4 regions of the Cupriavidus sp. YAF13 genome follow, and region 3 is predicted to be linked to each of the others. Evidence: predicted binding sites of a transcription regulator. Region 3 holds the regulator's gene; each other region holds the start of a gene.
What was found. The regulator sigma-54, encoded in region 3, starts transcription at its own class of promoters, with help from an activator protein. The targets are predictions, from matches to a motif close to TGGCANGNAANCTGCTTT.
Positions count from the first base shown of each region.

Region 1 (5,610 bases), on a different contig from region 3:
TTTGCGGTGGCATCGATTCAATGGGGAGAAAGTAACGCTCGTCAAAACGTTGCCGAACAAACTCCGCCGATGCTCTCCTGTCGTTACTCTGTTCCAGTCGTTGATACCGTTCGACGGTCACGGTGGCAGATAGCTTTGTATTGTGTGCGCTCATGTAGAGAAAGATGCAGTATTAAGACGAGCTTCCCCGGACCATCCATCATATGTCGATTCCGTCACGACAGGACTATCTCTTCCATCGAACCGGCAACATCGCGGGCTTCAAGACTTACATAGTGCCGGTGCAGCACGTCGCCGCGCTTCCGGGTTATGTCCAAGGATGCGGCGGATCGCGTAAACTGACGGCTGGCGTTGGAACCGCAGATTTTCTTGCTCCAATCCTGCTCCAATGCCGCTCCACTCAACCAATTGGATTGGTCAAGATCGAACTAAGCATCGCCCTAAGTCTTTGATTCTAAAGACCGTCTCACAAGGCTATGAACGGCATCCAGACATGTGCAAAGCGGTCGACCGCGGCATGGTGATGGGCGATGTGAGGCTGCTGGAGAAGCATGGCGGGAAGTCGGGGGACTGGGTGGCGGGCACCTGAGCAGGTTGCCCGGCACCCGCCACATGTGCCTGATCCGCATCGCCGATACGCGCCACCGATATGCACCGCCTTTCTTACCAATCCTGACACAGTCCAGCGCCAGGACCGCTTCCGCTGTAACAAGCGTAACGCCGCATTTCGCCAGAGCGCGGCGCATCGCGGCTTGCGGCAAATTGGTATTCAATGCAGTTTAGGGGGCGCAAGCTGCGCTGCCGGCGGAACCACGTTCCGCGTCGATGCAAGGTGGGCAACATGAACGGGCGTAGGGTTGGCCAGCTTTTGCTGGTGTTGGCGGCGCTGGGCGCGAGCGGTACCGCGCTGGCGGGAAGAGGCGGCGGCGGCTGGCACGGTGGTGGTGGTGGATGGCATGGCGGCGGTGGCTGGCATGGCGGCTGGCACGGCAGCGTAGGCGTCTATATCGGCCCCGGATTCGGCTACGGCTACGGGTGGGGCTACCCCTACCCGTACTACTACCCGCCCGGCTACGCCTATGGGCCCGCGGTCGTCGGGGTACCTGCGGCGCCGGCGCAGTACATCGAGCAGGACCAGGACGGCACGATGGAAATGGACAGCGGCGGTGTCGCGGCACCCGCGCCCCAGCAGCAGGCGTACTGGTATCACTGCGCGCGGCCTGACGGCTACTACCCGTATATCAAGGCCTGCCCCGGCGGCTGGCGGAAGGTGCCGGCACAGCCACCCGCCTAGCGCCTGCTGTGTGATTGATGCCCGCCTGATTTCCACCTGACGCCTGACAGACGGGCAAGCTGAATGCCCGAAGCGCTCACGGCGCGCTGCGCCGGCGTGCGCGGACCATGATCGATGACCGAGGTACCGAGGTGCCGAGATGAAAGTCCTAAACCACTTCAACCGCCCCAGCCTGCCAATCTTGCTGAGCCTGCCGCTCGCGGCGATGGTGCTGGCCGGATGCGCAGTGATGCCCAGCGGGCCAAGCGTGATGGTGCTGCCGGGCACCGGGAAGAACTTCGACCAGTTCCGGGCTGACGACAACAACTGCCGCCAGTTCGCCTTTGGACAGGTGGGTGGCGTCACCGCCAACCAGGCGGCCACCAATAGCGCGGTAGGCAGCGCCGTGGTGGGCACCGCGCTGGGCGCAGCGGCCGGCGCGGCCTTCAATGGCGGCTCGGGCGCGGCGGTGGGCGCGGGTGTCGGCCTGCTCACCGGCGCGGCGGTAGGGGCAGGCAACGCCCAATATGCCGGCTATGGCAGCCAGCGCCAGTACGACGCGGCGTATGTGCAATGCATGTACGCAAGCGGCAACCGGGTGCCGGTCTACGGTCACATGGCCTCGGCCCCGCGTCCGGTGGCCGCGCCAACGTACTACTATCCGCCACCGCCGCCCCCGGGCTACGCGCCGCAATAGCCCGGCGCGGCGCAGCTTAGCAAGGCTCACTCCGGTTTGCGTTTGGCGCGCAGCTGCACCCAGTCGCAGAAATCCCGCGGCTGCGCCGCCGCGTCGACTTCGGCGCAGGCGCGGGCGAGCGCCGCGAACTGGTTAGCCTCGTCCCCCGCAAAGTAGAAGCGCAGGCGCTCCAGCCACGCCCGGGCCTGTACCGGGTCACCGGTCAGCGCCATCAGCCAGGCGGTGCGCGAGATCAGCGTCGGCGTCGGCAGCAGGTGTACGGCGGCGATATGGGGCCCAAGCAACCGCGCGGCGTTCTCCGGCGTGATCTTGGCCTCCTCGATTGCGTCCGACGCGGCAGCCTGCCGAAACCAGAAGTTCGGCATCGGCAATGCGGCCCGGCGCTCGGCACGGGCGTACTCGCGCGCCTCCGCACGGCGGTAGTCCTGCCACATTGTCGTCAGGATGGCTGCCGCCACGCCGGCGAATGCCAGGCCCGCCAGCACGGCAAACCCGCGCGGCACGCGCAGGCGGCCGAACCCCGACGGCTCCAGCCAGCCCAGCATGAAGCAGAACGGCAGCACGAAATACAAGTAGTGCAGCGGGTACTCCAGCATCGAATGCGCGCACAGCATCGCCAGCCAGGTCAGCACCAGCCCCGTCTGCGCGCGCTCGCGCGCGTCCCCGCGCCACAAGCGCTGGCGCGCCACGCGCCATAGCCACGCCAGCAGGCTCAGGAACACGCCCGCCGCGCCGATCACGCCCATCTTGGCCAACATATCCAGCACGGCATTGTGCGCATGCAGCGACATCTCGACTTTCACGCCCACCCGCGCGAGCTGCTGGAACTGCGCCCAGCCATACTCACCCCAGCCCACCCCAAGCCACGGATGGGCGCGGAACATCGCCCACGCGTGCGTCCACATCGCGGCGCGCCACGAGAGCTGGTCGCCCCCCTGCATCTGCGCCACGGTATCGAAGAGGCGCCAGTCCATTGCCTGCCCGGCGCTCTTGATCGCCGGCTGCAAGAGCAGCAGCAAAACCACCATGGCCACCGCGGCAAACACCAGCCCGGCGGGACGCCGCATGGGGTTGCGCCCGGCGTGGCCAGCGCGCTGCATGGCGCCTGCGAATCCGCCCAGCTCACCGGTGCTGCCAAACGCCGCCCCGCCCCGCGCCATCCAGGCAGCCACCAGCGCATAAACCGCCGCCAGCCCCACATGCAACACACCGGTGCGCGAGCCGGACAGCACGATCCCGCTCACCAATAGCACCGCCGCCGCCAGCCAGGCCGGCACCCGCAACCACCCGCGCGCCGCCAGCCAGACCGCCGCCGCCAGCGCAATGCCCGCAACCGTAGCTTGGTGATTGGGCTGGTTCAGGTTGCCCCACAAGCGGCGGTTGTCATCGTAAAAGTAAGTGGACACCATCCCCAGCGTGTCGGGCTCCAGGCCAAACACCTGCACCCATTGCGCCAGCGTGCCCAGCAACCCCGCCACCAGCCAGGCGATGGCCAGCACATCCACCATCGCCTGCCGCTCCACGGACGACGCAGCACGGCCCTGGCGCCAGGCAGCCCACATTACCGCCGCGCCCAGCGCCAGCGAGAGTTCGGTCAGCAACCGGCTGCCCGACACATCGGCCATGCCGGTCAGCGTTTGCGTGATGCCGGTGGCGATCAGCCAGAGGGGAAAGAGGACGATCCAGGGGAACTGGGCAGGGGCGGCCTGGTAGGCCGTGCTCCTGCCCTGCCGCTGTGCCGAGGCGCCCAGCACGATGACGGCAAGCACGAACAGCAATGCGGAAGTCCATTCGCCGTAGAAGGTGGCGAGGGGGAGCGTGTGCCGGGAGACCAGCAGCGGTAGCGTGACGGCTACGGCCAGGAAGCTGAGAGGGATGGCTGACCGGGAGGGCAGCATGTGGGGTGCCTTGTTATGCCTTATTGGCAAAAGGCGGATGATAGCTTGGGGAGCGGGGAAAGAAAAAGCGCCCGAAGGCGCTTCTTGGTAATTAAAGCAAACCTAAAGTCGTTAAACGCCAGTTTGCGCCTTGCTGCAGGTCGTAGTGGCCAGTGTCCAACTCACTGAGGTGGCCGCAATGGCAGGCGTAACGGTCACCACGCAAGAGCCCACTGCAGCCGTACCAGTGATCGTGATCACTCCTCCGGTATAGGCAACGCTAGCTGCGTACTTAGATGCAGGCACCGTGGCAAATCCACCACCTGCCGTACTTCCCAAACCGGCAGCGCCCAATGCATCGCACGGTGCGGCGGCAGCGCCCGCAGCTTGGACATTATTTTGAACGCACTCTGCAATAGCCTGCTTCAACGAGGCGATGGAAGTAACATTCTCCGTCCAACGAGCACGCGTCACATAGTCCTGATATTGCGGAATAGCAATCGCCGCCAAAATACCGATAATCGCAACCACGATCATCAGTTCGATCAGCGTGAAGCCCTTCTGGACTCGGCGGCCCAGTTTTTTCATTTGTTGCACCCGTTGTTGCATGATTGACCCCTCGAAGGAATTTTAGATACAAATCGAAACATTCTGTTTCATGTGATGCCGTCAGTTCTTAGCACTTAGCGTGCCAGCGCCGGCAAGTCTTGATGTCTCGTCGGCGAGTGACAATTTTCGCCACTTCAGGCCCTTCCGGGTGTTGATCCCGCGCAAATTTTGTCACCAAGTATGACGCAGAGGGTCAGTAAGTCGATGTTTTAGCTTAAGTCAGTCTGAAATCGCACTGACATCACGGCCATTTCCGCGCCGTGGTCTGCGCGGCAACCCAAAAAACAAAACGGGCAGTTCCCGGGCCGCCCGTTTTTCCGGCGGCGCCCCCGACGGGGACCCCACCTACCCGACAAAGTGCGTCAGGCCGTCTGTGGCGCTCGCTTATTCAGCAGCTTGCCAACCACCACCACCAGCGCGGCGCCGATCACGCCGAACACCAGGTGGGCATGCGGCACGTGCATCTCGAACCATGCGGCGTCTACCGGGTCGCTGACCAGCATTTCACCGGCCAGGTAGCCCAGCAGCGCGGCGCCCAGCACGATGATGATGGGGAAGCGGTCCATGACCTTGAGCAGGATGGTGCTGCCGAACACGATCAGGGGGATCGACAGGCCCAGGCCCAGGATCAGCAGCATCAGCTGGCTGCCTTCCGGTCCCTTCTGCGCCGCGGCGGCCACGGCCACCACGTTGTCGAGCGACATCACCAGGTCGGCGATCAGGATGGTGCGGATCGCGGCCCAGATGTTGTCCTTGGCCGAGTGGCCTTCTTCGTCGTCATCGCCGGTGAGCAGCTGCACGCCGATGTAGACCAGCAGGATGGCGCCGACGATCTTCAGGTACGGCAGGCTCAGCAGCTTGACCGCGGCTACCGTCAGCACCACCCGCATGATGATGGCGGCGGCGCTGCCCCAGAAGATGGCCTTCTTCTGCTGGGCGGGCGGGAGGTTGCGGGAGGCCAGCGCGATCACCACGGCGTTGTCGCCGGATAGCACGATGTTGGTCAGGATAATGGATCCCAACGCGATCCAGAAAGCGGTGGAGGACAGCAGTTCCACGGTAAAGCTCCTCGAATTTCTTAAATTATGATTCTAACGCCACATGACACCGCCAAAAACTGCGGCGCCTGCGGAATTTCGGATGTCTGAGTCTTC
Region 1 covers NZ_JBFRDD010000031.1:63,640-69,249, reverse strand. The annotation lists gene AB4061_RS23755 (hypothetical protein) at 1-154, opposite strand, end outside; partial or broken gene moaC (cyclic pyranopterin monophosphate synthase MoaC) at 491-589, shown strand; gene AB4061_RS23745 (hypothetical protein) at 842-1,294, shown strand; gene AB4061_RS23740 (YMGG-like glycine zipper-containing protein) at 1,500-1,970, shown strand; gene AB4061_RS23735 (PglL family O-oligosaccharyltransferase) at 1,997-3,868, opposite strand; gene AB4061_RS23730 (pilin) at 3,980-4,435, opposite strand; gene AB4061_RS23725 (TerC family protein) at 4,819-5,514, opposite strand.
Region 1: the regulator sigma-54 is predicted to act here: its motif matches at 4,524-4,541, upstream of AB4061_RS23730 (pilin).

Region 2 (5,610 bases), on a different contig from region 3:
AGGTTGGGGTGGCGCGCATAGCCCGCCAGCGTGCGCCGCAGCACGTCGAAGTGCTCGCTGGGCGAGGACATGCCGCAGCCGCTGCTTTGCGCGAAGGCGGCCACGCCGTCCACATTGGGATAGGCCGCCATGCGCTCGGGCGTGAAGTGGTCCGCGATATGCCGGATCACCGTGGCCGAGCAGTTCACCGACGACAAAATGCCGATGAAGTTGCGCGTGCCAACGCGGCCGTCGGGCCGCACGAACCCCATGAAGGTGGCGCGCTCGGCCTCGGGCACATAGTCCACCGGCCGCACGTCCTGGCAGAAACCCGGGTCGCGATAGAAATCCACCAGTGCCAGGTTGTGCGAATGCACGTGATCGCCGGCCTCGATGTCGCGCTCGGCCACGCCGATCACGGTGTCGAACTTGCGGATCTGGGTGCCCTTGGCAATGGCGCAGGCGGCAATCTTGTGCCCCGCGGGCACCTGGGCGCGCACGCGCAGCCCCAGTTCAGGCAGGCTCTGGCCAAGGCTCAGGGCGTCCCGGGCAATCAGGACGTTGTCGTTCGCATGCAGGCGGATCAGGGCGGCGGAGTTCACGTTGGGTCAGCCTTGTTGCAGCAGTTCTTTGAGCTTGAGGCGCTGGATCAGGTGGGTTTCCTGGTCGTACACCGTGCTGATGTAGCGCTTGTATTCCGGGCCGTCCAGGTACATCACCGGCGCGTCGATGCGGGCCGCGACCTGCTGGAATTCCTTGCTGGCCACGGCCTGGCGGAAGGCGTCGCGCAGCTTCTTTTCCACCGTGGGATCCAGGCCGACGGGCGCGCCGATGCCGTTGGGCGCTTCCACCACCACGTTGTAGCCCAGTTCCTTGAGCGTCGGCGTGTCCTTGAAGCGCGGCGTGCGCTGGTCGCCCCAGGTGGCCAGCAGGCGCAGCTTGCCGGCTTCCACGTGGGGTGCCCAGGAGCTGGAATCGGCCAGCAGGTCGACCTGTCCGGCGAGCACGTCCTGCAAGGCCTGCGCGCCGCCCTTGTAGGCAATGGCATTGAAGCGCACACCGGCGGCCTGCGCGAATTCCTCCATGCCCACGTGGGTGGCGCCGCCGATGCCGGCATGCGCATAGGTGAGCTTGCCGGGATGCGCCTTGGCTTCCGCCACGACGTCCTTGAGCGACTTGAAGCGCGAGTTCGCCGGCACTGCGATGCCGAAGGTCTGGCCGGAGGTGCGCGCCAGGTAGGTCAGCTCGCTGCGCGGGTCCAGCTGCAGCATGCCTAGCTGCGAGAAGCGCGTCACCGAGATCGGCACCTGGCCGATGGTGTAGCCGTCCGGCTTGGCGCGGGCCAGTGCCTTGGTGCCGATCATGCCCGATGCGCCGGCGCGGTTTTCCACCACGATGGATTGCTTGAGTACGCCGGACGCCACCTGGCACAGCGCGCGCATGGACTGGTCGGCGGTGCCGCCGACGGGCCACGGGCAAATGAAGGTGATGGGCCGGTCCGGATAGCCGGCGGCACGTGCGAGGCCCGGCAGCAACAGGCCGGCACTACCAGCCGTCGCAGCCGTGGCGGCAGCGGCGCCGCTGATGAGCAGTCGGCGCCGCCCGTGGTTGATGCCGTGGGGTGCGGTCATGTGTCGTCCTCGCAGGGTGTCGTTATTGGAGTCATGGGCTGGTGGCAATGTCCACCGGTCAGGCTGGATTGTGGCAAAGCCGTTCATAACAATCCAATCAATCATCGGAATGGCTTCATAACCTTAAAGTTAAGTAGAATCGCGCCATGCCCCAGATCGACCGCGCCCTGCGCTCCAATATCAAGCTGCGCCACCTGCAACTGGTGGTGGCGCTGGACGAGTTTCGCCATCTCGGCCACACCGCCGAGTTCCTCTCCGTCAGCCAGCCAGCCGTCTCCAAGATGCTCACCGAGGTGGAGAAGACGCTGGGCCTGACGCTCTTCACGCGTTCCACGCGCGGCACCGAGCCCACGCCGGCGGGCGCGTCGCTGGTGCGTTTTGCCCGCTCGGTGCTGGCGCAATACGAGCGCACGCGCGACGAGATCGCTGCGGAGGCCAGCGGCGCCGCCGGGCGCACCCGGGTGGGATCGATGGGCGCGGCCCTGCCGGTGCTGCTGGCGCAAGCCGTGGGCCTGCTCAAGCAGCGCTCGGCCCAGGCCACCGTGCTGGTGGAGGAGGGCGACCTGCCCCACCTGCTGCCCAAGCTGCGCATCAGCGAACTGGACCTGATCGTGGGGCGGCTGGAGCCTGGCTACGCCGCACCGGACCTCATTACCGAGCCGCTCTATAACGAGCCGATGGTAGCGGTGGTGCGCAGCGGCCACGCGCTGGCAAGCCAGCGTGCACCGGGCTGGGCGGACCTGGCCGGCATGCCTTGCGTGGTACCGCCGCCATGGGCCTCGCTACGGGTCAAGATCGAGCAGGAGTTCTACCGCCACGGCCTGCAGCCGCCAACCGACCTGATCGAGTCGTCGTCCTACCTTGCCATCACCACCTTCGTCTCCCAGCTAGATGCCGTGGGCTTCCTGGCCAGGTCGGTGGGGCAGCAGTTCGAGCGGGAAGGCCGCTTCCATGTCCTGCCGATGGACGTTGCGCTGGAGCTGCCGCCGGTGGGCGTGATCACACTGCGCGAGGGGCGGCCCACGCCCAGCAGCATCCAGCTGGTCGAATGCCTGCGCGCGGCGGCGGGGCAATTGGCCACGCCGCCGGGTGGCGCGAAAAAGCCGGCGCGCGCGCCGCGGCGCGCGAATTAGCCAGCCCGCCGCGATCAGCGCGGCGTGGCTAGCAGGGACTTCGCCAGAGCATGAAACGCCGGGATCGTCGTCGCGTCGTGCCGAGCTCGGCGTGGAAGCCGGCGCGGCGGCGAATGTCAGCGTTGGCGTGAGCTACCGTGGGCAACTGGCCTCGCAGGTGCGGCTCTAAGGCGCCGGGACGACGCACCACATTGCGGCGTCGTCCTGCCAGCTGGCACTGATATAGTACGCACCCGCGCCGCCCCATGGTGCGGCGCGGGTGCGTGCCGCGCATGTGCCTTCGGCCCGCGAGTGCGCCCTGATCCCGATTCCCTCGACATGTAAGAAGAATCTATTTTTTTGTCTTACATGGCATGTCTCCTGCTTTGTTGGTCTGCAACGCCTTCATGTATACAACGCGGGATACAAGCGATGACCAGCAAGACGCCTCTGCGCCGATCCGCCGCCAGCCTCGGCAGTTGCCGAACGCTGCCTGAGTGGCAACAGCTCTACAGAACGCAAGGCGCCTCGCCCGCGGACGCGCTGGCGCCGTTCCTGGCGCTGGACGCAGCGGACCCGGCGTGGATCGCGCGCCTGGATGCGGCGCGGTTGCAGGCCCAGCTGGCTGCGCTGGCGGCGCGCGTTGAAGAAGCGGGCGGCAAGCTCGATGGGTTTCCCCTCTACGGCGTGCCGTTCGTGGTGAAAGACAACATCGACGTGGCGGGGTGGCCCACCACGGCGGCGTGTCCCGCGTTTGCGTATGTGGCCGAGCGCGATGCCGGCGCGGTGGCGCGGCTGCGCGCGGCCGGGGCCATCGTGGTGGCCAAGGCTAACCTGGACCAGTTCGCCACCGGCCTGGTGGGCGTGCGTTCGCCTTACGGCGCGGTGCCTAACAGCTTCGATGCGGCATATGTCAGCGGCGGCTCCAGTTCGGGCTCGGCGTCTTCGGTGGCGCGCGGCTGGGTGCCGTTCTCACTCGGGACCGATACGGCGGGCTCGGGGCGCATTCCCGCGGCATTCAACAATATCGTGGGCCTCAAGCCCACCCGGGGCTGGCTCTCCAGCGCCGGCGTGGTGCCGGCTTGCCGCACGCTGGACTGCGTCTCCGTGTTTGCGCTGACGGTCGAGGATGCCGCGCTGGTGGCGGAGATCGCCGGCGGCTTCGACCACGACGATCCTTACTCGCGCACCTATCCGCAGTGCGCGCCTGCCGCGCTGGCGCCATCGCCCGTGCTGGGCATTCCCGATGAGCTGGTGTTCTTTGGCGATACGCAGGCGCAGGCCAGTTTCAAGCAAGCGCAGGCGGACTTGCAGGCCATGGGCGCCAAGCTGGTGCCGATTGATTTTTCGCCATTCGCCGAGCTGGCCGCGCTGCTCTACCAGGGGCCATGGGTGGCCGAACGCTTCCTGGCGGTGGGCCAGCTTCACGCCAGCCAGCCGGAAGCCATCGATCCGGTCGTTCGCGTCATCGTCGAGGAAGCGGGCCGCTATAGCGCGATGGACGCGTTTGGCGCCGAGTACCAGCGCGCGGCGCTGACCCGTGCTATCCACCAGGCGCTGGCAAATGTCGATGCGCTGGTGGTGCCGAGCGCGCCGTCGATCTATACGCTGGCCGCCGTGCAAGACGATCCGATCGGCCTGAACGCGCGGCTTGGCACCTATACCAACTTCACCAACCTGGCCGACCTGTCGGCGCTGGCGCTGCCGGCCGGTGCGCGCGAGGATGGCCTGCCTGCGGGCATCACGCTGATTGCCCCGGCCTGGTCGGACCGCGCGCTGGCCCGTCTTGGCCGGCAGTGGCAGGCGGCGCAAGCGTTGCCGCTGGGCGCCACCGGGCGGGCTTGTCCCGTTGGCGCACCGCGCGCCACGCCGGTCACGCCGGGGTCGGTGCGGCTGGCCGTGGTCGGCGCCCACCTTAGCGGCATGCCGCTTAACCATCAACTGCTCACGCGCCACGCGGCCTTTGTGGAGGCTTGCCGCACGGCGCCGTGCTACCGGCTTTATGCGCTGGCGGACTCGATCCCGCCCAAGCCCGGGCTGGTGCATATCGGCAAGGGGCAGGGCGCGCCGATCGAAGTCGAGCTCTGGGATGTGCCACTGGCCAGCTTTGGCGCCTTCGTCGCGGAGATTCCCGCGCCCCTTGGCATCGGCAAGCTGCTGCTGGAAGACGGCCGCCAGATCACCGGGTTCATCTGCGAACCCCGGGGCCTGGAAGGCGCCCGCGATATCACGGCATTTGGCGGCTGGCGCGCTTATCTCGCCAGTGCAAACGCCAGCGCGAACTGATCCGGGAGCGCCGATGTTCCACACCGTACTGATCGCCAATCGTGGCGAGATCGCCGTGCGCGCCATTCGCACCTTGCGTGCCCTGGGGATCAAGAGCGTGGCCGTGTATTCGGATGCCGATCGCAATGCCGCGCATGCCCGGCTGGCCGATGTGGCCGTGCCGCTGGGTGGCGAGCGTGCGGCGGATAGCTACCTGGTGGCCGAGCGCGTGTTGCAAGCTGCGTTGGACACCGGTGCGCAAGCCGTGTTTCCGGGCTACGGCTTTCTGTCGGAGAGCGCGGAGTTTGCCGAGGCCTGCGAGGCGGCGGGACTGGTTTTCATTGGCCCGACGCCGCACCAGCTCCGCGAGTTCGGGCTCAAGCACCGGGCGCGCGAGCTGGCGGCCGAAGCAGGGGTGCCGATGACGCCCGGCACCGGCCTGCTCTCCAGCGTGGAAGAGGCCCTGCGGGAGGCCGCGCGCATCGGCTATCCCGTCATGCTAAAGAGCACGGCCGGCGGGGGCGGCATCGGCCTGTCGCGTTGCGCTGATGACGCCGAGCTGAGCGCGGCCTTTGACAGCGTGCAACGGCTGGGCGAGCAGTTCTTCAAGGATGGCGGCGCCT
Region 2 covers NZ_JBFRDD010000044.1:1,205-6,814, forward strand. The annotation lists gene AB4061_RS29190 (UxaA family hydrolase) at 1-581, opposite strand, end outside; gene AB4061_RS29195 (tripartite tricarboxylate transporter substrate binding protein) at 588-1,610, opposite strand; gene AB4061_RS29200 (LysR substrate-binding domain-containing protein) at 1,757-2,743, shown strand; gene atzF (allophanate hydrolase) at 3,155-5,008, shown strand; gene uca (urea carboxylase) at 5,022-5,610, shown strand, end outside.
Region 2: the regulator sigma-54 is predicted to act here: its motif matches at 3,093-3,110, upstream of atzF (allophanate hydrolase).

Region 3 (5,610 bases):
ACCACCCGGACCTGGTGTTCGGAGGCGAGGTCGCGCAGCGTGCCGGGCAGCTTGTCCAGCGATTCGCGGCTACGGATATCGGTGGCGACGCCCAGATGGGTGTAGCCCTGCGCCGCCAGGTACTGGGCCAGCTCCGGGATAAACTGCGCCGGCAGGTTGTCGACGCAGTAGTAGCCCGCGTCTTCCAGTACGTTCAAGGCAACGGATTTGCCGGAGCCGGAGATCCCGGTGATAAGTATGATGCGCATAGCACGACAAGCATAACATCAGGTGATGACGCCGTCATGACGGCGCCGTGCCAGCAAAAATGGCGAACCGAAAAGGTTCGCCATTTTTACACGTCCGCGCCGCAAATGATGCCGGTAGCTTACTTGGACAAGCAGTCGCTCATGAAGGCTTTGCGTTCATCGCCCTTCTTGCCGGTGGCCTGGGCGTTGCAGGTCTTCATCTTTTCCTGCTGGCTGTTCTTGGCGGGTGCGGCCGCGGGCTTGTTGGACAGGCAATTGCTCATGAAGGCCTTGCGCTCGTCGCCCTTCTTGCCGGTGGCCTGCGTGTTGCAAGCCTTCATCTTGTCCTGCTGGGTGTTAGCTGCAGCGGGTGCGGCTGCGGCAGCGGGTGCCGCGGCCGGTGCATTCTGGGCGAAGGCGCCGGTGGCAAAAAGCGGGGCTACCAGCACGCACATCGCGATCAATTTTTTCATGCTTGCTCTCCTGGCTGTGGAAAACTTCATGGCTGCTGGCCTGTCGGCTCGGCAACTCGGGCTGGGCCCAATGCCCATTACTGCACAAAACGGCCTATGCCCCAATCGCGTTGACCATTGAAGCGCGGCCGGATGTAAGCAATTGAAAACGGCCCCGTCGTGGTCGCATGACGTGGGCCTGCCAAGCCTAGAGTAGCCTGCCCTGGCCCCGCGATGCGACATCGGCCTGCATCGCGGCGCGCTGGCGGTCCATGAAGTCGCGCAGCGTGTCGATGCCGCGCAAGCGCAGGATGGTGTTGCGCACGGCGGCCTCGACCAGCACGGCGAGATTTCGGCCGGCCGCCACCTGGATCTTGACCATGTGGATAGGCAGGCCGAGCACGTCGAGATACTGGGAGTCCAGCGGCAGGCGCTCGAATTCGCCATCGTTGCGGCGTACCAGCTGCACCACCAGCTTGAGCTTCATCTTGCGGCGTACCGCAGTCTCGCCAAAGATGGTCTTGATGTCGAGCAGGCCCAGGCCGCGCACTTCCAGCAGGTTCTGCAGCAGCGGCGGGCAGCGGCCCTCAATGAAGTCCGGCCCGAGGCGCACGAAATCGACGGCATCGTCCGCCACCAGCCCATGTCCGCGCGAGATCAGTTCCAGGCCGAGCTCGCTCTTGCCCAGGCCGGATTCGCCCATCACCAGCACGCCCATGCCGAGGATGTCGAGGAACACGCCGTGCATGGTTACGCGCGGCGCGGAAATGCGCGACAGATAGAGGCGCAGGTGATCGATCACCGCGGCCGAAGACACCGGCGTGGTGAACAGCGGGGTGGACGAGCGCGTGCAGCGCAGTTCCAGGTCGGGCGGCGGCTCCATGCCGTCGGCGATCACCAGGAACGGCGGCTCCAGCAGGATCAGCTCGCCCATCTGGCGCTTGCGCATCTCGTCATCGAGGCGCTGGTAATACGTGATTTCGGGCTTGCCCAGCACCTGGATCCGGTTCGGGTGGATCAGGTTCAAGTGGCCGACGAGATCGGCCGCGGACGTGGCTTCACGCGCAAACTCGACATCGAAGGCGCGGTCCGCACCCTCCAGTCCTGCTACCCAGGAGAGTTTGATATCGGCTGCGTTGTCGTCGAAGATCGACTGCGAGGTGACGCCAGTGAGTTCCATTCGGGTGCTTTCAGGGGCGGGCTTTCAGTGCCGGATCAAGGGTGCCATTGCGTCAGCAACTGGTGCACGTCGTCGGGGGTGGGCAGGGTAGCCAGTCCTTCGCGCATCTCGCGGTCGGACAGCAACTGGGCGATCTCGGAGAGAATTTCCAGATGCTGCTGGGTGGCCTGTTCGGGCACCAGCAGGAAGATCAGCAGCGCGACCGGCTTGCCGTCGGGCGACTCGAAGGGGATCGGCTCGGCCAGGCGCATGAAGGCGGCCAGTGGCTGCTTCAGTCCCTTGATACGGCCGTGGGGGATTGCAACCCCCGCGCCTAGGCCGGTGGACCCCAGCGACTCGCGGGCGAACAGGTTGTCGGTCACGGTCGCGCGCGCTACGCCATGGTTGTTCTCGAAGAGGAGCCCGGCCTGTTCGAACACGCGCTTCTTGCTGGTGACGCTGACGTCGAGGTTGATGTTGCCGGGTGGCAGCAATTTAGCCAAACGATTCATGTGGAATGCGCAGGGTTTTCTAGTAAGCAGGCCCGGGGCCAGGAGGCGTCCCGCCGGGCGGAAAGTGGATAAAAACCAAGGCCCGAGGTTTCCACCGGTTGTCCCCCATGCCGGTGTCGGGCGTCTGGCCATTATAGAGCAGGCCCGCTTCCGCTTTGTGCATTGCAATGGCCGATGCGCTCAAGCGGTGCTGCATGCACCGGAATGGCTAGGCCAGTCAACTATGTATTGCACAGCATACACCGGTACATATGCGTTGCGGAATCCCCTGTGTGCCCCGATTGGGTAGGCCGCAATGAAAAAGCCGCGCTCTGGGCGCGGCTTGATTCCATTTTTCAAGGGACTGACACCGACGGCCCGGTATGTGGGCCGTCAGGCACGGTCATTGCTGCATCTGCGATGCGGCCATCTGATACTTGACCGCTTCACGGTCGTGGCTCTGCACGCGATCCTTGTGGCGAATCACCTGCCGGTCGAGCTTGTCGACCAGTGCGTCGATAGCGGCATACAGGTCTTCATGATGCGCTTCGACAAAGATGTCCTTGCCCTTGAGATGTAGATTGATTTCCGCGTACTGCCGCCGGTCCTTTTCTTTTGTATTGTCGACAGAGAGCAGCACACTTACGCCAATGACTTGATCGAAATGCCTGACGATACGCTCCAGTTTCGTTTCCACGTACTCACGCAGAGGGGGCGTGATGTCCAAGTGGTGTCCACTGATCTTGAAGTTCATAGCGTTTCTCCTTCTGAAAGAGCTGCATCAGGCAGGCGATGCAGCTCGGCTACAAAGTCTTACGGAGATTGACCGCGGGAATCTTGAGCGCTTCGCGGTATTTGGCAACGGTACGCCGTGCTACCACAAAGCCTTGCTCGCCGAGCAATTCGGCAATCCGGCTGTCGGACAAGGGGTTCCTAGCGTCTTCGGCTCCTATCAATTGCTTGATCAACGCACGGATTGCCGTTGATGAGGCCGCGCCGCCGGTTTCTGTGGATATGTGAGAGCCGAAAAAATACTTCAGCTCGAAAGTCCCCATCGGCGTTGCCATGTATTTATTGGTAGTCACCCGAGAGATGGTGGACTCGTGTAAACCCAGTGTATCGGCAATCTCCCGCAAAACCAAGGGGCGCATCGCAATTTCACCGTGGGTGAAGAAGTTCTTTTGACGTTCGACAATGGCTTGTGCGACGCGCAATATCGTGTCGAACCTTTGCTGGATATTCTTGATCAACCAGCGTGCTTCCTGCAGCTTTTGCTGCAATCCGGCCGCGCCTGCATCGCCTTTTGCACCGCGCAAAATCTGCGCGTACATGTCGTTGATGCGTAGCCGCGGCATCACATCCGGGTTTAGGTGGGCGATCCATCCGCCGCTCAACTTTCGAACAAAAACATCGGGCACCACGAAATCCGCTTCTGGCCGGCTGTAGGCATGGCCGGGATAGGGCGCGAGCGAGCGGATCAGTTCATGGGCGGCCTTGAGTTCCGGCTCGTCCACTTGCAGCGCCTTTTTAAGGCGCGTGTAATCGCGCACCGCCAGCAGCTCGAGGTGGTTGGTGACGATGCTCAGCGCCAGTTCGCGCTGCGGATGCTTGAGCCTGCGCAATTGCAGCGCCAGGCACTCGGCGGCGTTGCGTGCCCCGACGCCCGGCGGATCGAAGCTCTGCAGCAGCGTGAGCACAGCCTGGATCTCGTCGACCTCGAACTCGAGCTCCTCCGGCAGCTCGCTGCAGATTTCCTCGAGCGTCGTGCTCAGGTAGCCATCATCGTCCAGGGATTCGACCAGAAAGATAGCCAGCCCCTTGTCGCGCAGGGAAATCTTGAGCGGCGCCAGCTGTTCCATGAGGTGTTCACGCAGCGTGGGCTCGGCGTCGCGCAGCTGCATCGGGGTCTTTTCGTCGTCTTCGCCTTGCGGGCGGCGGGCGAAGTCGTCCAGGCTCCAGTCGCTGCCGTAATCCTCGTTGCTGTCGGAGTAGCTGTCGTCGGCTTCGGGGGCGCCATCCGGGCGGTTCTCGCTGGTGCCCTGGCCATCGGCGGGCGCCGGCGCGGGCGCGCTCTGCAGGTTCACCGAGCCGTCCGAAGACACGCGCAACGGGCTGTCCAGCCAGTCGTTCTCACGCTCGAGCAAGGGGTTCTCGGTCAGCGCCTGTTCCACTTCCTGCTGCAGTTCAAGCGTGGACAGTTGCAGCAGCCGGATCGACTGCTGGAGTTGCGGCGTAAGCGCGAGATGCTGCGAGAGGCGGAGCTGTAGCGACGGTTTCATGCGACCTATTTTATGCTCAACTTCCGTACTGATGGAACGGAAATTGCTATCGCTGGTGTCGCTATGATCGTTTGAAGGATAAAAGGCGACACCGAAGCCGCCCGGGGGCCGATGCGCGGCAGGCGCCACGCGCCCTTACATGCGGAAGTTCTCGCCCAGGTAGACCTTGCGCACCGACTCGTTGGCGATGATGTCCTCAGGCTGCCCGGACGCCAGCACCGCGCCTTCGCTGATGATGTAGGCGTGGTCGCAGATGCCCAGCGTCTCGCGCACGTTGTGGTCGGTGATCAGCACGCCGATATTGCGTGCCTTGAGGAAGCTGACGATGCGCTGGATTTCGCCTACCGCGATCGGGTCGACACCGGCGAAGGGCTCGTCGAGCAGGATGAAGCGCGGCGCGGAGGCCAGCGCGCGGGCGATTTCCACGCGGCGGCGCTCGCCGCCGGACAGCGATAGCGCCGGGTTGTCGCGCAGGTGGGCAATCTGCAGGTCATCCAGCAGGGTGTCCAGCCGGCGCTCGATCTCGGCCTTGCCCAGGGGTTTGCCATCGTTGAGCTGCAGCTCCAGCACCGCGCGGATGTTCTCCTGCACATTGAGCTTGCGGAACACCGAGGCTTCCTGCGGCAGGTAGGACAGGCCCATGCGCGCTCGCTCATGGATGGCCAGGCCGCTGATGTGCTTGTCGTCGAGCACGATATCGCCCTCGTCCAGCGCCACCAGCCCCACGATCATGTAGAACGACGTGGTCTTGCCCGCGCCGTTGGGGCCCAGCAAGCCGACCACCTCGCCGCTCTTCACGTCGAGCGACACGTCCTTGACCACGGTGCGCGAGCCGTAGCGCTTCTTCAGGTGGCGCACGACCAGCGTGCTGCTGTCCTTCAGGGTGGCGGGCTGGGACGGTGCGGTTTGGGTAGCGGTCATGAAGGTGAAGTCAGAATCCGTGGGTCAGGGGTTGACGGGAGCCGTGGCCGGCTTGAGCGGCAGCGGGTTGGCTGCGGCACC
Region 3 covers NZ_JBFRDD010000006.1:138,245-143,854, forward strand. The annotation lists gene rapZ (RNase adapter RapZ) at 1-248, opposite strand, end outside; gene AB4061_RS07440 (PsiF family protein) at 368-700, opposite strand; gene hprK (HPr(Ser) kinase/phosphatase) at 888-1,859, opposite strand; gene ptsN (PTS IIA-like nitrogen regulatory protein PtsN) at 1,895-2,350, opposite strand; gene hpf (ribosome hibernation-promoting factor, HPF/YfiA family) at 2,733-3,083, opposite strand; gene AB4061_RS07460 (RNA polymerase factor sigma-54) at 3,133-4,608, opposite strand; gene lptB (LPS export ABC transporter ATP-binding protein) at 4,744-5,529, opposite strand; gene lptA (lipopolysaccharide transport periplasmic protein LptA) at 5,554-5,610, opposite strand, start outside.

Region 4 (5,610 bases), on a different contig from region 3:
TGCGCAAACCCAGGGGTTCCACGTCCTGCGAGAAACCGACCGACGACACCATATGCACGATGACGCCATCCATATCGGTCAGCACCACGGCCAGCTCGGGATCGGCGAGCTGCTGGTAGAGCGTGGTCATCTCCAGCTTGGCGCAGGCGATCAGGTCGCTCATGCGGTCGCGCCGCTCGTTGAACTCCGGCTGGGTCAGGATCGGAGGCATGCGCTGCTGCGCAGGGTCCAGCTGGAAGTCCCGCAGGCAGCGCGCCCAGGAGCGTGTCACCACCGAGCTGTTCTGCGTGCCGCATAACTGTCCGTTGACGACATTGAGAATCTGCGCGACGTGGTGACTGGCGGACTGAAGTGTTGTCACCGAGCTCCTCCTTTTAGCCTGCGGGCTCTTTTGTGCGGTGCAATCTGGCGTGGCGCGAACTGTTGCTATGCAATAGCCGCAGTGCAATCGCTGCGATGCAATAAAGAAACCGGCGCCTGTAGTTATGCGGATGGAAGCCGATCTTGTGTAACGAGGTGACACTATAGGCCGGACTTCCGATCGCATCAACGGGGCGGAAACCCTCAGGTTTCCCGGCGGCGCCGAATTCAGCGCGCGGCCCGCGTCGCCAGCGAAACACCGCAGGCGCGCAGCGCATCGTCCTGGATGCCGCGATAGCGCTTGGCGGCGTGCTTGCCGTATTCCGGATCGCGGAATATCGCGCCGCCTTCGCCGCCAAGCGTGGCGTACTTGGCGAAGGTAGACGATTCGACATACTCGTCATATGGCAGTTGCGCCGCGATCCGGTCGATCGCGCACGAACACTTGTGCAGGTACACGTAGGCACCGCCGTTTCTTGCCATGCACTCGCCCACATATTCGACGCGGGCGGTAGTGGGGTAGTTGTTGGCAGGCAGGTCTTGAGCGGTTTGCGCGTCGGCGGGAGCCATGGACAATGCCGCCAGCACGCAGGCAAGCTGCCGGAGGCCGAAGATGGAGGGCTGCATGCGGGGGTCTCCTCGTAGTGTGCGCTTTCTGTGGAACGTCTTGTGCAATCTTGTCCCAATAACGATGCAAGTCGCGCGCCATCCCGCCACGGTGCCGCGCGAACCCGCTACGCCGTCTTTCTGGTCCAGTTCTGACACATATTGTCCCGGCCTCGCACCCCCGCCTGGAACGAATGCGAGCGCTTCGTGCCGGCCGGGCGACGCAGCGTGATTGCCTGCCGGGCACGAAGCGCTCAAGACCCACCGCACACTCGCCATGCAAGCGGCGACTGCGCGGCTCGGGCATGGATCGTGCAGAAGCCTGCGCGGCACCTTTCCGACGGCTGCCAGGTTCGCAACCCGCGCAATCAGTTTTAGTTGAGGAGCCGGAGGCGGCGCGCAGGAAGCGGGATCCAGACTTTGTCACGTAAAGAAAGACGGAGGAGACATGAAATTCCGGACCATGATGGTGGGGATGGCGATGCTTGCCACAGCCACCGCGTCATTTACCGCACGCGCGGATGCCGAGCTGGACAAGCTGGTGGCCAATCCGGCCAATTGGGCAGCACAGGCTGGCGACTATGCCAACCATCGTTACAGCGAGCTCAAGCAGGTCAACGCCGGCAACGTGAAAAACCTGCAGGTTGCGTGGACGGTGTCCACCGGCGTGCTGCGAGGCCACGAAGGCTCGCCGCTGGTGATCGGCGACACGATGTTCATCCACTCGCCGTTTCCGAACAAGGTGATCGCGATCAACCTGAAGGACCAGTCTTTCAAGTGGAAGTACGAGCCCAAGCAGGAAAACAACGTGGTGCCGGTGATGTGCTGCGACACCGTCAACCGCGGCCTGGCCTACGGCGATGGCAAGATCCTGCTGCAGCAGGCCGACACCACCCTGGTGGCGCTCGATGCGAAGACCGGCAAGGTCATGTGGACCGTCAAGAACGGCGATCCCAAGGTCGGTGAGACCAATACCAACGCCCCGCACGTCTTCAAGGACAAAGTCATCACCGGCATCTCCGGCGGCGAATTCGGCGTGCGCGGCCGCCTGCTCGCCTATGACCTGAAGACGGGCAAGAAGATCTGGACCGCTTTTAGCACCGGCCCCGACAACGAGCTGCTGTTCGATCCTGCAACCACCATGACCTGGACCGACGGCAAGATGGCGCCGGTCGGCAAGGACTCCTCGGTCAAGACCTGGAAGGGCGACCAGTGGAAGCTGGGCGGCGGCACCACCTGGGGCTGGTATGCCTACGATCCGAAGCTGAACCTGGTCTACTACGGCAGCGGCAACCCGGGCACGTGGAATCCGGCGCAGCGCCCGGGCGACAACAAGTGGTCGATGACGCTGTTCGCGCGGGACCTGGATACCGGCAAGGCCAAGTGGGTCTACCAGATGACGCCGCACGACGAGTGGGACTACGACGGCGTCAACGAGAACGTGCTGGCCGACCTGGACATCAAGGGCAAGAAGGTACCCACGCTGGTGCACCTGGACCGCAACGGTTTCGGCTACACGCTCAACCGCGAGACCGGCGAATTGCTGGTGGCGGAGAAATACGACCCGACCATCAACTGGGCATCCAAGATCGACATGAAGAGCGGGCGCCCCATCGTCAACGCCAAGTACTCGCCCGCCACCACGGGCCCGGATGTCGACGTCAAAGGCATCTGCCCGTCGGCGCTCGGCACCAAGGACCAGCAGCCGATGAGCTACGATCGCAAGTCGGGCATTTTCCTGGTGCCGACCAACCACGTCTGCATGGACTATGAACCCTTCCAGGTCGAGTACACCGCGGGCCAGCCCTATGTAGGAGCGACCCTGTCGATGTACGCGACGCCGAAGAGCCATGGCGGCATGGGCAATTTCATTGCCTGGGATGCCGCCGCCGGCAAGATCCTGTGGTCCAAGCCGGAGCGCTTCTCGGTCTGGTCGGGCGCGCTGGCGACGGCGGGTGATATTGCCTTCTACGGCACGCTTGAGGGCTATGTGAAGGCCGTCAATATCAAGGACGGGAAGGAGCTGTGGAAGTTCAAGACCCCCTCCGGCATCATCGGCAACGTCTTCACGTATCAGTTCAAGGGCAAGCAATATGTCGGCGTCTATTCGGGCATCGGCGGATGGGCCGGCATTGGCATGGCGGCAGGGCTGGAGAAGGCGAACGAAGGTCTGGGCGCGGTAGGCGGCTACAAGGATCTGGCGAAGTACACCGATCTCGGCGGCACGCTGTTCGTCTTCGCGCTGCCTACCACCTGATGCCGGTCTTGCTCACCCCCACGATACGCAGTCTGCAATAAGCGAAGCGGCGGCCCGGCGCGGCCGCCTGCCAAGCGTCCCTACAAGGAGTTGAAGAGATGTTCCGTTCCTCAATGGTGATTTTTGCCCTGCTGGCCTGTACCGTTTGCGACGCGCAAAGCAAGAGCGACGCGACGCAATCCGCGGCGCCCTATAAGGTAAGTGAAGGCAACAAGGTCGACACCAATACCCTGCAAGGCTGGAAGACCTGGCGCGCCATGGCGTGCGAGCGCTGCCACGGCGCGCAGCAGGAGGGCATGGTCGGTCCCTCGCTGGTGGAGTCGCTGAAGAAGTTGTCGATGGACGATTTCCACAAGCTGATGATGGACGGCCGGATCGACAAGGGCATGCCGAATTTCGGGGGCTCCGAGATGATGCAGAAGAACTGGCAGAACCTATATGCCTATCTCAAGGGCCGCTCCGATGGCAAGATCAAGCCGGGCCATGTCTATCCGGCTGACAAATGATGACCGGGCCGGCGCGCCGGATAACGGCAAACAGGAGTCGACGGATGCGCAATCGGGGACTGACGCTGATGGCAACGGTGCTGGCTGGAGCGTTGGCGGCGCCACCAGGCGCGGCGCAGGCACCGCCGGCGGACAAGCTGTTGCGGGTCTGTGCCGACCCGAACAGCCTGCCGTCGTCGAACCAGCGCGGCGAAGGCTACGAGAACAAGATCGCACAGGCCATGGCCCACGATCTCGGCCGGGAGGTGGCCTACACCTTCTTCCCGCAGCGCATGGGCTTCGTGCGCAATACGCTGCGGGCGAAGGATCCCGATACCGGCAACTGGAAATGTGACTTGATCGTTGGCGTGCCCAAGGACTATGAGCTGACGGCCACCACGCGGCCGTATATGCATTCGACCTATGCGCTGGTGTTCCGCCAGCGCGATGCGCTGCGCGAGGTAGCCACGCCGGAGGACCTGTTGAAGCTGCCGCCTGAAACGCTGGGCAAGCTGCGCTTCGGCATCTTCTCGCGCGCGCCGTCGGTGGACTGGCTGCTGCGCAACAAGCTGTTCGAGCAGGCCGTGGTCTACCAGCAGCAGAGTGGTGATCCCGACGAGGTGCCGGGTGGCGTGGTCGAGCGCGATCTGCTGGCCGACAAGGTCGACATCGCTATCCTGTGGGGACCCATCGCCGGCTACCTGGCCCGCCAGCATGCCGGCGCCGGCGAATGGGTGATGGTGCCGTTCCGGCCCGATCCGCAACTCAAGTTCGATTACGAGATCGCCATGGGCGTGCGCTTTGGCGAGAAGGCGTGGAAAGATGAAGTGGATCGCTGGATTGCCGGCAACCAGGAAAAGATCAATGCGATTCTCGCCAGCTACCGGATTCCCCTGGTGGACGACAAAGGCAATCCGGTCGCGGGCCCGTCCCCCAACCGGCGTTAGGCAGCGTGTCGTCGCTGTGCTGCTGTGCGCCATCACGGGTGCCGTGGCGGCGCCCGCCGGCGCCGCCGACGATCCCATCAAGCCGGCGGAGCGGTTGCTGTTCATGGCCGACCACCTGAAGACGGTGCGGGTGCCGGCCGATCTCGTCTACCGCTTCGACAAGGGCGGCAGCCTGGCGCCGGCAGGCAGCGAGGAGGTGCACGTCAGGTTGTCGCGCGGCGGCAAGGGCGTGAGCGCGGTCGTCAGCGATGCGGCCGGCACCATGCCGTTCGCGCTCGAAGCGCCGCTGCGGGGCAATCCGGTCATCCTCTATTTCCTGGAGAAGGACATCGCCGAAATGCGCCAGTTGACCGGCGGCCAGCCGCGTTATTTCCAGAAGCGGATCCGGCTCGCGCTGGCGCAGGGCCCGGCCATCACCCCGGTGACGGCCGAGCTGGATGGCAAGCCGGTGCCGGCGCGGCAGATCGTGATCCAGCCCTACCTGGACGATCCCAACCACGCCCGCTTCGAAAACCTGGTCGGCAAGCGCTACACCTTCGTGCTGTCCGACCGCGTGCCCGGCCAGGTCCTGCTGCTCAAGAGCGAGGTGCCGGGCAAGGTGCCGGGAGTGACGCCGGACCAGGCGCAGAACCAGACGCAGAACCAGGCGCAGGACTTCGCGCGTCCGGTGCAAACCGAGACTTTGCGCTTTCGCGGCGCCAAGCCATGATGAATCGGGTGAATCGAATGCATGGGAAGCACGCAAGCGAGCGTCGCAGGTTCCTGCGCGCCGGACTGGGCGCGCTTGCCGCGCCGCTGCTTGCCGGCATGGCGGGCCGGGTCCCGGCCAGCACGGGCAGCATGGCCGACAGGTATCCGTCACGGCCGATCACGCTGATCGTCCCCTGGCCGGCAGGCGGCGCGACCGACATCACGATGCGGATCCTCGCCGAACTGGCCAGCCCGGCGCTTGGCC
Region 4 covers NZ_JBFRDD010000008.1:69,687-75,296, reverse strand. The annotation lists gene AB4061_RS09285 (sigma-54-dependent Fis family transcriptional regulator) at 1-361, opposite strand, end outside; gene AB4061_RS09280 (hypothetical protein) at 589-987, opposite strand; gene AB4061_RS09275 (methanol/ethanol family PQQ-dependent dehydrogenase) at 1,415-3,223, shown strand; gene AB4061_RS09270 (c-type cytochrome) at 3,322-3,729, shown strand; gene AB4061_RS09265 (substrate-binding domain-containing protein) at 3,774-4,655, shown strand; gene AB4061_RS09260 (hypothetical protein) at 4,672-5,364, shown strand; gene AB4061_RS09255 (tripartite tricarboxylate transporter substrate binding protein) at 5,382-5,610, shown strand, end outside.
Region 4: the regulator sigma-54 is predicted to act here: its motif matches at 1,268-1,285, upstream of AB4061_RS09275 (methanol/ethanol family PQQ-dependent dehydrogenase).